4 regions of the Neorhizobium sp. LMR1-1-1.1 genome follow, and region 4 is predicted to be linked to each of the others. Evidence: predicted binding sites of a transcription regulator. Region 4 holds the regulator's gene; each other region holds the start of a gene.
The links. Region 4 encodes LexA, which represses DNA repair genes until DNA is damaged. Its sites were predicted from a motif close to TGTTCNNNNTGTGTTCNG; they were not measured.
Positions count from the first base shown of each region.

Region 1: MRBLMR1_RS11080 (DUF2461 family protein) is a predicted target of LexA. The motif match lies at 1,704-1,721, and genes of this name have one in related genera.
Region 2: MRBLMR1_RS16510 (PA0069 family radical SAM protein) is a predicted target of LexA. The motif match lies at 2,034-2,051, and genes of this name have one in related genera.
Region 3: MRBLMR1_RS02160 (ATP-dependent helicase) is a predicted target of LexA. The motif match lies at 1,327-1,344, and genes of this name have one in related genera.

Region 1 is NZ_JBEGHE010000019.1:91,507-95,139, reverse strand. Features, by position in the region: gene MRBLMR1_RS11090 (DUF982 domain-containing protein) at 1-225, opposite strand, end outside; partial or broken gene MRBLMR1_RS11085 (SDR family oxidoreductase) at 515-1,407, opposite strand; gene MRBLMR1_RS11080 (DUF2461 family protein) at 1,773-2,423, shown strand; gene MRBLMR1_RS11075 (DUF3253 domain-containing protein) at 2,496-2,714, opposite strand; gene MRBLMR1_RS11070 (CsbD family protein) at 2,822-3,013, opposite strand; gene MRBLMR1_RS11065 (response regulator) at 3,423-3,633, shown strand, end outside.
Region 2 is NZ_JBEGHE010000025.1:706,708-710,340, forward strand. Features, by position in the region: gene rnhB (ribonuclease HII) at 1-534, opposite strand, end outside; gene MRBLMR1_RS16510 (PA0069 family radical SAM protein) at 817-1,974, opposite strand; gene MRBLMR1_RS16515 (glycosyl transferase) at 2,102-2,617, shown strand; gene moaB (molybdenum cofactor biosynthesis protein B) at 2,620-3,168, opposite strand; gene MRBLMR1_RS16525 (4-(cytidine 5'-diphospho)-2-C-methyl-D-erythritol kinase) at 3,168-3,633, opposite strand, start outside.
Region 3 is NZ_JBEGHE010000001.1:497,612-501,244, reverse strand. Features, by position in the region: gene MRBLMR1_RS02165 (iron ABC transporter substrate-binding protein) at 1-910, opposite strand, end outside; gene MRBLMR1_RS02160 (ATP-dependent helicase) at 1,359-3,428, shown strand; gene MRBLMR1_RS02155 (DUF308 domain-containing protein) at 3,425-3,633, opposite strand, start outside.
Region 4 is NZ_JBEGHE010000001.1:1,261,360-1,264,992, reverse strand. Features, by position in the region: gene kdsA (3-deoxy-8-phosphooctulonate synthase) at 1-226, opposite strand, end outside; gene MRBLMR1_RS06100 (VOC family protein) at 231-1,103, opposite strand; gene lexA (transcriptional repressor LexA) at 1,302-2,015, shown strand; gene MRBLMR1_RS06090 (ComEC/Rec2 family competence protein) at 1,996-3,633, opposite strand, start outside.

The DNA of each region.
Region 1 (3,633 bases), on a different contig from region 4:
CTCGCTGGCCGCCGCTTCGAAGGCGATACGCGCCTCATCGACAGTCCTGTGACCCGCAATCGCGCCGCGGCAAGCACTGCGGGCGCGGACGAAATCAAGCCCTTGCTGAGCCGGCCAGTTCTCCGTCATGTGCGCGAGTGCCTCGAAAGGACCGCTGACCTTCAGCGAGCCCGACGGGGAGGTGAGCTCGACAGGTTCATTCCATCGTGCGTTTGGACCAGACATGTGTTGAACTCCCTATAGATTCGCCGCAACAAACGTCGCAATACCGGGTAAGTTCCCGTCACCGCGCGAATATTAGGCAAATGATATAAAAGCGAGCAATTATGCCACGACCGCATGGCATGACTACTTGGATGCTCAGCGGTCGCTTTAACAAGCAAGCAAGCGGTTTGAGCAGCGCGGAAAGAAGGTCGCCTGATTCTTTGAACCAGGGCCGCCAAAAAGATTAAAGCGATGCTGCCAACTTACCAGGCGGAAAGGGAGAAGGCCATCTGCCGCCTCCGCTATATCGTCAGGCGATCCCAGCTCCACCGGTAACGCCGTAAACTTCGCCAGTGATGTAGCTAGCTTCCTGGCTGGCAAGCAGAACATAGATCGGAGCGATCTCGACAGGCTGGCCTGGCCGTCCGAACTTGCTCTGTTCGCCGAACGTCGTGACCTTCTCTTGTGGCTGGCCACCGGAAGATTGAAGCACGGTCCAGAACGGGCCGGGGGCGACGACGTTCGCACGGATGCCCTTTTCGATCAGTTGCGCCGCGAGCGCCTTCGTATAAGCGACGATCCCAGCCTTCGTTGTCGCGTAATCGAGAAGGATGGCCAACGGATCGTAGGCCTGCACGGAGGCCGTGGTGATCACGGAGGCGCCGGCGGGCAGATGCGGGACTGCAGTCTGTATCGTCCAATGCAACGCGTAAAGGTTTGTCTTAAGGGTTTTGTCAAAATCCTCGGACGTGACCTTGGACACGTCTTCGCGGAACTGCTGACGTCCGGCGTTGATGACGAGGATGTGCAGGCCACCCAGCGCGGATACGGCTTCTTCTACCAGTTTCCTGCACCAGTTCTCATCCTTGATATCGCCTGGCAATGCCACCGCCTGTCGTCCCTCGGCCTTGATAGATTCGATGACCTCTTGAGCGTCGGCCTCCTCGCTCTCGAGATATGAGATCGCGACATCGGCACCTTCGCGGGCATACGCGATTGCCGCTGCTCTGCCGATCCCGCTGTCGCCGCCGGTGATCAGCGCCTTCCTGCCAGCGAGCTTTCCGGACCTTCGTAACTCGTCTCGCCATGGTCCGCTTTTGGATCCATCTCGCCTGCGATGCCGGGAACCGGCTGGGGCTGTTCCGGGAAGGGGGGCTTTGGGTACTGGTTGCGGGGATCCTGCATGGTTAGGCGATCGGTCATATGGGCTCCTTCTGCTGCCGTTTCCCAATTTCGCCGTGCGCGGTGGAAACGGTTCAGGTTGCCCAACGAGCGACAGGGATGCTCGTTCCATTTCTCTGGCCCGCCGTGGCCCATCCGCGCCCGGGCTTATAGGGTTAGGTCGCAGCGACTGCGACGGCTCCCACCGGCTCCCAGACTCTGCCGTCGCCGGATTTGGAACTAAGGACCTGTTGGCACCGACGCGTCGGCCCCGAGAGGACATAAATCTGCATTCTTGCAAATTCCGGGCTCTTGACCGCTAGAAGCGGACATATTTCTGTTCATTTTATGTTCCAACGATCTCTCTGTCGAGGCGTAATGCGGCCGGCTAGGCAACGGAACGACGAATGATCGATCAGTCGACGATAAACTTTCTATCGCAAGCTTCCAGCGATCATGATGCTGATTGGCTGACCGACAACAAAGCGTGCATTGAGTACGCGCGGCGCAACTTGATGGAGTTCACATCGGAACTGATTGCGAGCGCCGGATCGATAGATCCTCGTATCGCCGAAGCTAACCCCGAACCACGAAAATGTTTGGCGAGAGTGCCGATTGCGAAGGGCGTGGGATCGATCGCTTTGCGCGTGTCACTATCGAGAAATGCTGCTGCAACTTACTTTATGCAGATTTCGCCCTCGCGTTCCTATAGCGGAGGGGGAGCATTGCTTCCGCCCCCACGTCTTGCGCGCATTTTGCGGCAGACGATCGCGAGCCATACCGGCAAATGGCGAGCGATCGTTGAAGGTCCGCTCTTTCAAAAATACTTTCCGAATGGTCTGACGGGCGGGCATGACGCCGGTGGCAAGGGTTACGTGAAAAACCATGATGCGCTTGATTTCTTTAATCTCAAGAACTTTGGCGCATGTCGCAACATCCCAGACGAGATGTTGATGTCTCCCAGTCTCCTAGCGGAAACCGTAAAATCCTTTGCAGCCGCCCGTGCCTTGGTCGACTATATCAATCGGGCGACGACGCGCCTTCCGGAGGCTGGCTAACCAACCGCTTCTATACGCATGCTTATCGATCTGAAGCTTTGATCATTGGCTATCTGTTCGCCACATCACCCATCAATTCTTCTGATCGCGAGCGCTTATTCGGTAAGGACCCGCTCGCTCCTTCATGACAATGGATTTCCATGAGAGAGTTACTTCGCCGCGTGCCAGCAATTCATCTACCGCTTCATGGACGGTTGGCATGAATTTACGCCATTCGAGCGGGACGTTGTGATTTTTCGCAAGCCTGCGCGCTACTTCGCTCGGACAGTGTGCCAGCAGGTCGATTTGCAACGATAGCTAAAATTGTCGAGTCAGTTTGATCGATCATTGGCGGCGGCTCGGATCAAAAGCACAAAAAAAGCCCGCCGGCCAGCGGGCTGATTTGTGGGCACGCACGCTTACGCGCGGTCTACAACGTCTTTAGCGGCGTCTTTTGCTTTGCCTTTGAATTGCTGCGCATCGCCCTTGGCTTCCTGCGCTGCACCCTTGGCCTTCATCTCGCGATTGTCGGTCGCATCACCGGCGGCCTGACGCGCCTTGCCTGCGAGTTCGTTGGTTTTGCCTGCTACCTTATCGGACATGCTGCCCATGATCGTACTCCTTTTCGGGAACCGTGAGGGTTCAAGGATCAAACTGCGCAAGACACAGTTCCGTTCCATCGTGGCGTCGGGTCAATTAGTAACCTCGCCGGTAGATCCTCTTGTGTCACCTCGACGGAACCTTCGCTCTGGCGATCGGTTCTGGCCATACTACCCAATGTCGAAGGAAGTCGGGTCTGGCAGTGACCGGCCCCGACGCTTGCGACGGGCATCACCCTAAAATCGGAAACTATTTGCTCGCGACGATTGCTCATTAGCTGTGTCGGTGGCCACATCGCTTTTCCGGCCTCAGCCGAATTCATTCGGATTTTATTAAATATGTTGTCAAATATTCTTCGCCGAGGGGCGATCGAAACCTGGGCAAGCGAGTTGATCTCGTGACCAGGGAGCGGAGACTGCCATGTATCAGCGTACAGTTCTCATCGTCGAAGACGAGATCCTTATCCGGATGTTGCTGGCCGACACCCTACTGGATGAAGGTCATGATGTGATCGAAGCCGGAAACGTTCTCGAAGCCGTCGCGATCCTGGGCCAGCGGAAGATTGACGCGGTCGTCACCGACGTCGACATGCCGGGTGGCCTCAGCGGCTTCGATCTCGCTCGGATGATTT
Region 2 (3,633 bases), on a different contig from region 4:
CGGGTAGACCAAACCGGCGCGGTTCATCATCCGGTCGCGCGTCACCTTGGCGACGATCGAGGCGGCGGCGATGGAGACGGAGCGACTGTCGCCCTTGATGACGGCCGTGCCCGAGCAGGAAAGCCCCTTGGGCACATCGCGGCCATCGACCAGCACATGGGCGGGCACGACCGAAAGGAAGGCGACGGCACGGCGCATGGCGTCGAGACTGGCGCGCAAGATGTTGATCTCGTCGATCAGCTTCGGCCCGGAGGAGGCGATCGACACATGGGCGGTCGCCATGATCGCTTCGAACAGGGCTTCGCGCTGCTTCAGGCTCAACTTCTTGGAATCGTTGAGGCCGGCCGGGATATTACCGGGGTCGAGGATCACCGCTGCGGCGACCACAGGACCTGCGAGCGGCCCGCGGCCTGCCTCGTCGGTTCCTGCAACCGGCCAGTGTCCGGCATCGCGGGCGGCAAGCTCTAGGCTGAAATCACAGGTGAGGGGAGTATCGAAAAGCATCGGAGAATCGGGCGGCGTGTGAACCAACATGGCGGCAGGCTCGCACGCCGTCCCGATCTCCTGCAAGCCCCGAAAGCGAGTGCGGCTTCGCTTTCCACCGCGCTCATGGCGGTGGGCTCGGGGCAATGTTCTCGGCGGGGCAAGGGGGCGGAAACCTTACCGAGAACGAAGTTGAATATGTCGTGCCTCACGGGAGGCGCATGAATGATACGAAACTCGACATGCGGAGGACTGAAGAAAATCTGGCTTAGAATGTGCAGGCATTCGTGGATGATTCCCTTCTTGCGTGTCCTCATGCCGGCGATCTTTCCTCTAAAGAAGCGAGAGCTGGATGCCGCCGCTGTTGGGGCGGATGAACAGGTCGTCGCGCAGATGCATGCCGCGCCGGCCGAGCCCAAGCCGCTTGGTCGCCATTTCGAAACGGCGGCCGATCTGCCAGGCATAGGGACCGGCACCCTTCATCCGCTTGCCGAACTCGGCATCGTAATCCTTGCCGCCCCGCATCGAGCGGATCAGCGACATCACATGCCGGTAGCGATCCGGATAATTGCGCAGCAACCAGTCGCGAAACAGTGGGCTTACTTCCAGCGGCAGGCGAAGCAGGACGTAGCTTGCTTCCGTCGCACCCGCCGCATGGCCGGCATCCAGAATTCGTTCTATCTCATGGTCGTTCAGCGCCGGAATGATCGGCGAAGCCATGATCGCAGTCGGTATGCCGGCATCCGACAGCGCCTTGATCGCTTCCAGCCGCTTGGCCGGTGTCGAGGCACGGGGTTCCATCGTTCGGGCGAGCTTGCGATCCAGTGTCGTCACCGAAATCCCGACTTTGGCGAGGCCTTTCGAGGCCATGTCGGAAAGGATGTCGATATCGCGCATGACCAGCGCCGACTTCGTCACGATCACCACCGGATGATTGGCCTTCTGCAGCACTTCGAGGATCTGGCGCATGATCCGCCATTCCCGCTCAATCGGCTGATAGGGATCGGTATTGGTGCCGATCGCAATTGCCCGCACCTTGTAATCCGGCCTGCTCAGCTCCCGTTCCAGAAGCCGCGGCACGTCCGGCTTGGCAAATAGTTTAGCCTCGAAATCGAGCCCCGGTGAAAGGCCCATGAAACTGTGGCTCGGCCTCGCAAAACAATAGATGCAACCATGCTCGCAGCCGCGATAGGGATTGATCGACCGGTCGAAACCGATATCGGGGCTGTCGTTGCGGGTAATCGCCGTTTTCGGCTTCTCGATCTGCACTTCCGTGCGGAACGGCTCGAGCTCCTCGAGTGTCTGCCAGCCATCGTCGAACGCCTCGCGGCGTTCATCCTCGAAGCGTCCGCTCGGGTTCAGGCCGGCGCCTCTGCCGCGCCGCCGATCGATCTCGATCCTGAGCCCGGATGATTGGACCAGTGCATCGGCAATGTCAGCCGTATGGGCGGGCGCAAACGCACCCTGCCGCAGTTGGGACAGCTCGGTCATTGAAGGCTCCTGACGGGATCACTTCCCGTTCTCGATGACTAAATTCCTATCGCCAAAATGAGAACATTGCAAGAACAAACTTTGTTCGTTGCTGGCTTTTGCCCAAGCTATGGGTTAAGGGTCAGAAATGCTGACTGTTTTGATGGAATGCAGGGACCAGGAAGCCGAGCTTGCTCAGACGCTTTCGATCCTCGTTACTGCCGCTGTGGAAGGACTTGTAAGTGACGTGATCGTGCTCGATCACGCGTCGCATGATGGTTCGTCCCGTGTGGCGGATGCTGCCGGCTGCCGGTTTCACAGTCACTGGGACATCAAGGATGTCTTGCGCAGCGCGCGTGGCGAATGGCTGCTTTTCATAGAGGCAGGCGCGCGTCCGCAAAGCGGCTGGATCGAGGAAGTTATCGAGCATCTGGCGATCCACAAGCAGCCGGCGCGCTTTTCGCCGTCGCGCAACTACCGCCGGCCATTCTTCCAGCGTATCGGGCGTTCGGTCCCTCCGCTGGAATACGGGCTGATCCTGCCGAAGAAGAGCGCGATTGCGATCGCCAAATCGGGCATGAGCCTGGAAGCGCTGGCAAAGGGCCACAAGGCGACGAAGCTGATGAGTCAGCTCATTCCGGCCTGGGTTGTCCGCAGCCGATAATTTCATCCTTTCGTGCGCTTCAGATGTTCATCCAGCCGCGGCAGGATTTCGACGAAATTGCAGGGCATGTGGCGATAGTCGAGCTGCGCCTTCAATATCCCGTCCCAGGCATCCTTGCAGGCGCCGGGCGAGCCGGGAATGACGAAGATATAGGTGGCATTGAGCACGCCGCCCGTGGCGCGCGACTGGATCGTCGATGTGCCGATCTTGTCATAGGAAATCCGGTGAAAAAGCGCCGAAAATCCGTCCATCCGCTTTTCGAACAGCGGTTCCAGCGCTTCCGGCGTCACGTCGCGGCCGGTAAAGCCGGTGCCTCCGGTGGTGATGACGACATCGATCTCGGGGTCGAGCGTCCAGGCCGTCACCTGTCCGGCGATCTTTTCGCAGTCGTCGGTCACGATGGCGCGGGCTTTCAGCAGATGCCCCGCCGCCTCGATGCGGTCGACAAGCGTCTGGCCCGACTTGTCGTCTTCGAGTGTGCGCGTATCGGAGACGGTCAGAACCGCGATGCCGAGCGGAATGAAGCTGCGCATTTCGTCTATCCCGATCATTATTTCGCTCCGATGGTCCGTGCGGCTGTGAAATACCAGTCTGGCCGCTTGCTCTGAAGACTGTTCGCAGCGTTTACCGCTTTGGCTGATGTTTCAAACAGTCCGAAATATGTCGCACCGGAACCGGACATGCGGGCAAGCCACGCGCCTTCCGCCGCAATCAGTTCGGAAAGCTCGCCGATCTCGCTGACAAGCGAGCGGGCCGGCGGCTCCAGATCGTTGCGCAGGGCGCTGAGATCGGCTTGCCAGTCTCCGGTAAGGGCTGGAATGGCGGGATTGTTCTTCTCCGTCAGCCGCCGAAAGATATCGGGTGTCGAGACGCCGCGAAGCGGGTTGCCAAGCACGATGGCGAAAGACGGCATGGTATCGAGCATGGTGATGTCCTCACCTATGCCTCTTGCGGCAAGCGGCCGGCTTTTCAGGCACATGGGCACATCGGCGCCGAGTGAAAGCGCAAGCGCCGAA
Region 3 (3,633 bases), 760 kb from region 4:
CGACCTTGGGCGCCTGCAGGTCGGCGAGCGGCACAAGCGCCTTGTTGGAGGCTTCGTCCTTGCCGACGGCATATTCGAACGAGGTGCCGTCACGCAGGATCTTCTGGCCGCCCTTGCCGGCAACCCATTTGAGGAAAGCCTGCGCCTGCTGCTTGTGCTTGGAGGATGCGAGAATGCCACCGCCCGAAATCGAGACGAAAGCGCCCGGATCCTGGTTCTTGAAATAGTGCAGCGAGACGTTCTTGCTGTTCTCGCCGGTCTTCGCCTGATCACCGAAATAATAGTAGTGATAAATCACTGCGCCTTCGATCTGGCCGGCATTGACCGCCTTCATCGCCGTCGAGTTGCCGCGGATGGAGGTGAAGTTTTCCTTCATGCCCTTCAGCCATGCCGCAGTCTGCTCTTCGCCCTTCAACTGGAGCAGGGCGCCGACGATCGCCTGGAAATCGGCACCTGACGGCGATGCGGCCCAACGCCCCTTCCATTCGGGCTTGGCCAGATCCAGCAGGGATTTCGGCAGCTTGTCTTCCGTCAGCTTCGTCTTGTCATAGGCAAAGACAGTGGAGCGAGCGGCAATGCCCGTCCAATGGCCGTTCGCCGGCCGGAACTGTTCCGGCACCTGATCGAGCGTGGCCTTGTCGATCGGCTCGAACAGACCCTTGCCATCCACCAACGCCATCGCCGGCGAGTTCTCGGTGAGGAATACGTCTGCCGGAGAGTTTGCCCCCTCCTGTACGATCTGGTTGGCGATTTCCATGTCGCCACCATTGCGAACGGTTACGACGATACCAGTCTCCTCGGTAAAGGCGTCCACCCATTCCTTGGTCAGCCCTTCGTGCTGGGCGTTGTAAATGGTGAGGCTGTCAGCCACCTGGGCTGATGCCGGCGACGAAAGAGACAGGACGGAAATAGCAAAAACGGAAAAGGCGGGCGCTACGCCTGCCAGGAAAGAAGAAGTTTTCAAGATCGCCTCCGTGGAAAACTCACGGTGTCCTCATATCCAAACAGGACAAGGCTGGTCAAGTTTAATCCAGAGAAATCGACACAAGAAATTATAATTAAATCAATAAAAACAAAAAGATATCTATCCGATCGAAATATCTCGATCAGCTAAAAAGATCTATCGCAGTGAAGGTTGATTGGTGAGAAAAAACTAACTGGCTTGTGGCAATTCGTCCCTGGTCTGATCGATACCGGACCCGATTGCGCCGTGACCCTGACAGACACCTGAACGCCGCCTCTCCCCAATCTCGCCTTCACCCCTCCCTCCTCCCTCCTCCCTCCACAGCGCCATATGCCTGTTCCGGAGCGAATCAGTTACAGCTAACGAACACATCGGGAACAACGTGCGGAATTTGATGTCGGTCGCCTATCTGGAAAAACTCAATGACGCCCAGCGCCGTGCTGTCGAGCATGGTTCGGACGTCCCAAATGGCGGCCCCGCCGGTCCGCTTCTGGTGATCGCCGGCGCTGGCTCGGGCAAGACCAACACGCTCGCACATCGCGTTGCCCACCTGATCGTCTCTGGCGCCGATCCGCGCCGCATTCTGCTGATGACCTTTTCCCGCCGCGCGGCCACCGAAATGGGCCGCCGTGTCGAACGCATCTGCAAGCAGGTCATGGGCGCGAATGGCGGCATCATGTCCGATGCGCTCGCCTGGGCCGGCACGTTTCACGGCATCGGCTCGCGCTTGTTGCGCATCTACGCCTACCAGATTGGCCTCGACCCGGATTTCACCATTCACGACCGGGAAGATTCCGCCGACCTGATGAACCTCGTGCGCCATGAGCTGGGTTTCTCCAAGATGGAAAGCCGGTTCCCGACCAAGGGCACCTGCCTCGCCATCTACTCCCGTGCGGTCAATTCCGAAACGCCGCTCGACGAAGTGCTGAAAACCTCGTTCCCATGGTGCCAGGCCTGGGAAAAACAGCTGCGCGAACTCTTCGCATCCTATGTGGAAGCCAAGCAAACCCAGAACGTCCTCGATTACGACGACCTGCTGCTCTACTGGGCGCAGATGATGAGCGAACCGTCTATCGCCGAAGATGTCGGCGCCCGTTTCGACCACGTCATGGTCGACGAATATCAGGACACGAACCGGCTGCAATCCTCGATCCTGATGGGGCTGAAACCCGGCGGGCATGGCCTGACTGTCGTCGGCGACGACGCGCAATCGATCTATTCGTTCCGCGCCGCGACGATCCGAAACATTCTCGATTTCCCCAATACGTTCGATCCACCGGCCAATATCGTCACGCTGGACCGCAATTATCGTTCGACTAACACGATCCTTGCCGCTGCAAACGGCGTGATCGAGCTTGCACGCGAACGCTTTACCAAGAACCTCTGGACCGACCGCCAGTCGGAAGAGCGCCCGCGCCTCGTTGCCGTGAAAGACGAGACGGAACAGGCCAATTACATCGTCGAGAAGGTGCTGGAAAATCGCGAGACCGGCATGAGCTTGAAACAGCAGGCCGTGCTGTTTCGCGCCTCGCACCATTCCGGCCCGCTGGAAGTGGAACTCACCCGCCGCAACATTCCCTTCGTCAAATTCGGCGGCCTGAAGTTTTTGGACAGCGCCCATGTGAAGGACATGCTGGCGGCGCTGCGTTTCGCCCAGAACCCGCGCGACCGCGTTGCCGGCTTCCGGCTGATGCAACTGATCCCCGGCATCGGTCCGCAGACTGCCGGCAAGATCCTCGATGCAATCGCGACCGATCCGGAGCCGCTCGCGGCCCTGCAGGAAATCCCCGCCCCGCCCCGTTCCGGAGCAGACTGGCCTGCCTTCATCGAAATGCTGACTGCCATCCGCAAAAACGAAGGCTGGCCGGCGGAAATCGGCACGGCGCGCGAATGGTACCAGCCGCATCTCGAACGCGTCCACGAGGACGCAGAAACCCGCAAGGCTGACCTTCTGCAACTCGAACAGATCGCCTCGGGTTACGCCTCGCGCGAACGGTTCCTCACCGAACTGACGCTTGATCCGCCGGATGCGACCAGCGATCAGGCTGGTGTGCCGCTGCTCGATGAGGATTACATGATCCTCTCGACCATTCACTCGGCCAAGGGCCAGGAATGGCGCTCGGTCTTCCTGCTGAACTGCGTCGATGGCTGCATCCCATCCGATCTCGGCGTCGGATCGACAGCCGAGATCGAGGAGGAACGCCGCCTGCTTTACGTGGCGATGACCCGCGCCAAGGATCATCTCCACGTCATCACACCGCAGCGCTTCTTCGTTCATGGACAGCATTCGCAGGGCGACCGGCATATCTATGCCGCCCGCACCCGCTTCATTCCGGCAACACTGCTGCAGTTCTTCGAAACCTCGGCCTGGCCGGTGGTTGCCCCCATGTCGGATGCCGAACGGCAACATCGTCAACAGGTGCGGATAGACGTCACTGCCCGCATGCGCGGCATGTGGCGTTAGGCCTTTGCCTGCCTGTAGGCTGCTACGGTCAGCCACAGTCCGGACAGCAGGAAATAGAAGGCGCCGAAGCCGACATAAGGGACGATATCGAGAATGGTCGGCACGGCATCGGCAACTGAACGGCTGATCATGAACCCGCCTGCGAGCGTGGATTGTGCGCCGCTGAGGATCATCACCCATTGGGCCCCGGCAATCCGCCAGCGCC
Region 4 (3,633 bases):
TGCCGGAGATCGACGTACGGTTGGCCTTGTCATAAGAGGACTTGTAGACCAGCCCGATGCCGAGCTTGCCGCAGAGCTCGCTCATCGTACCGGCGATCATGAAGGCATGATCACGGCTTTCCATCTGGCAGGGCCCCGCGATCAGCGAAAGCCGGCCTGCGTTGGAGAACACGACCTTCTTTTCGCCTTCACCGACCGAAACTTCTGAATTGGGGGAGACTGCCATTCTATTATTCCTCGAAGCCGAACAAAACGCCTTGGCCGGGCGACGGCGACACGAGAACGCGACCATCCCGGCGAATGAATGCGACGTCATTAGCAGCAAGGATGATCTCTGTCACGGCCAGATCAAGACTGCGAAAGATCACGGCCTCCCCTACCAACCCGGCTGCCACCCCTTCGACAGGAAGACCGAAGTCATGCGCAATTTGCTCGCGCCTGAGAACGCGCACGGCTCCCGTTTCAGCCTGGAACACCAGTCCACCTTCAACTTCGACACCCGGCGCTCGCAGCACATTGTCCAAAAAGGCAACCGAAGCATGCGGATCATCACTTGCCAAAACGACTTCCTTCAAACCTGCGACCGCATTGGCATGGATACGCAATTCAGCCATATCCTGAGGGAAAGACACCAGCCGCTGACAAGAGAAAGCAAAGAAATCAGCCACATCATCCATCGCGGCAAAAGCAAGCCGGAAACGAGCCTCGACCTCATCACCGTCCGGAGACTTTACAGCTCTGCCGAATTCGAGGGGCTCGCCGCCGGAAATTCCGGCTGCGACATAATGCCGATGATCGCTCGATGCGTCGTCGCTGGAGACCACGATGGCCGACAAGCCTTCACGTCCGCGGCGACCGCGATAAGCCAGATCGCGCTCGACAAAGACATTGCCTTTCTTGGCATGAGCCCCCGCCTTGCGCCTGTCCGCAACAGCCAGTGGCTCCAGATAGGTACCGTCTTCAAAAAAAACACAGGCATTGGCCGTACCGAAGGGATGCACGCCGTCAGGCGCGACAGTGAAACCCAAAGACGACAGCCGCTCGCGTGCCTTGCCGAGATTTCCAACAGGCAAAACGAGATGATCGATATTCCTAGCAGTCACACATGTCCCCCAGACTTCTGATCCGCTAGGCGTAGATTGGGCAGACCGCCGGGGAGCGCAAGTAGATTCCGACTGAGAACGTCATTCGGCATCCAAGAAACTGATTATATTGTCACGAAAATTTAAGGACTTGCGGAACACATATGGAACATATAGTGTTCGTTCTGCATTTGTTTCAAATCTGAAGGTGCGCCTCACATGCTGACTCGCAAGCAACAGGAACTGCTTTTGTTCATTCACGAACGGATGAAGGAGTCGGGCGTACCTCCGTCTTTCGATGAAATGAAGGACGCTCTCGACCTTGCGTCGAAGTCGGGCATCCATCGGCTCATCACGGCACTTGAAGAGCGCGGTTTCATTCGCCGTCTCCCCAACAGAGCGCGCGCACTCGAGGTCATCAAGCTTCCCGAAGCCTATGTTCCCACGCTGCAGCCGAAACGCGGTTTTTCACCGAGCGTGATCGAGGGAAGCCTTGGCAAGAAGCCGGCGACGCCTGCTGCCCCGCCTGTCTCCGCCAATGACAGCGCGTCTGCAAGCGTGCCGGTCATGGGCCGCATCGCCGCCGGCGTACCGATCTCGGCAATTCAGAATAATACCCACGACATTTCCGTCCCCGTAGAGATGTTGGGATCCGGCGAGCATTATGCGCTTGAAGTCAAGGGCGACTCGATGATCGAAGCCGGAATTCTGGATGGCGACACCGTCATCATTCGCAACGGCAACACCGCCAATCCGGGCGATATCGTCGTTGCACTCGTGGATGATGAAGAGGCCACACTCAAGCGCTTCCGCCGCAAGGGTGGCTCAATTGCGCTGGAAGCGGCAAACCCGGCTTACGAGACACGAATTTTTCCACCGGATCGGGTCAAGGTCCAGGGCAGGCTCGTCGGCCTCATTCGCCGTTATCACTGACACCGGAATTGTTGCCAACATCAGTTGGCGCTTCTGATCGATAATCCGTTCCTGCTTGATCTGAGACAGCAAACTGCGCCTCAAGACGGCCACTCGATTTTGGTTTGGAAATCCATTCCGGCAGATACGGGTCATAGAGATTGCGTCGCCAGTCGTATTGGCGATGAATGGTCCATGGGCGAACCGTGCCAGCCATTGCTGTCGTGACATTCCATTTTCCGGCTGCTGCCGCCCCGGAAAGATCGATTTCAATTGACCCTGTCTTGCGCAGGCTGGCGCCGCTCAGCATCGGGGTACCAGACCGACAGGAATGGAAACGCGCACGCGGCGCGATAACAAGGCCGGCAACGTCGCAAGCCGCACCGGCATAACGGCCATCATCAACAACAACGACCAAAACACCTTCCGGTGACATGAATGCGCACCAGGCCTTGAGCTGACATGAGAATCTGACACTCCCTGCCTCCTTCATCAGCCGCTGCGCTTCGACCAGAACAGGTTCCGGAATTCTTTCACCGGAAGACCCGGCCATATTTTTTAGAATTTCACTTTCCAACATCTCCGACATAGCCAGCACTGGAAGCTGTCGCGCATACATCCACTGCCCATAGACGAACTCGGAGGGACGTTTCCTGTTGGCGGCAACACGTTCTGCATCTCGATAAGCAACGAGGTTCCCATCTTCAGCGATGAGAAGACTTGATTGGGCGTGTTGCATCCCCATCCAGAACAGGGCTGCAGCGGTAAACAGGAAAGGCAAGCCCGAATAGCGAAGCCGTGTCCTGAGGAGCGTCAGTAGCAGAAAACCGCAGACCCCAAGCGGCAAAAACCAGGGGTGCTGTTCTCCGACGACAATGTCCCCGCCCCATCCCGCTACATGCTTCGCGATCAAGATGACCCATTCGAGGCTCCAGGCCATGATCCCGATGAAGGGAGCATCGAGGCCGAAGGGCATCAACAACATCGCAGCAAGCCCGGCCGGCATCACCAGGAAGCTGATGATCGGCATGGCAGCCAGGTTCGCGGCAAGCCCATAGGTGGCGACGCGATGGAAATGCTCGACGGAAAACATCGTCGTCGCAAGACTACCAATCAGCGATGTCGCGATAATGCCGGCGATAAAGCGCCAGCCAACGGCAGCCCATGTCACCAGAGGATGACGGATGGGAAATCGCTCCCGCTCTTCCGTTTCAGGGCGTCGCGACCAAGCCGCATAACCGGCCACGAGCGCAACCGTGGCAGCAAACGACATCTGGAAACTTGGCCCCAGAATTTCCGAAGGCGTCCAGATGAGGATGATCAGCGCAGACAAGGCTACATTTCGCAAACTTATCGAGGGCCGGTCCAAAAGCACGGCAACAAGTATCACCGCCATCATGATATAGGCGCGCTGGGCGGATACACCGAAGCCCGATACCAGATAATAGGCCGTAACCATTGCAAGCGCCCCGCCGGCGGCAATCTTCTTGATTGGCAGGGCCTGTGCGAGGCCAGGGAAAAGAGCAAAGACGCTACGCAATCCCACGAAGAAAATCCCGGCGGCAAGCGCCATATTCAATCCGGAAATGGCAACGATGTGAGCGAGGCCGGAGACCCGTAGCGCCTCGACTGTATCTTC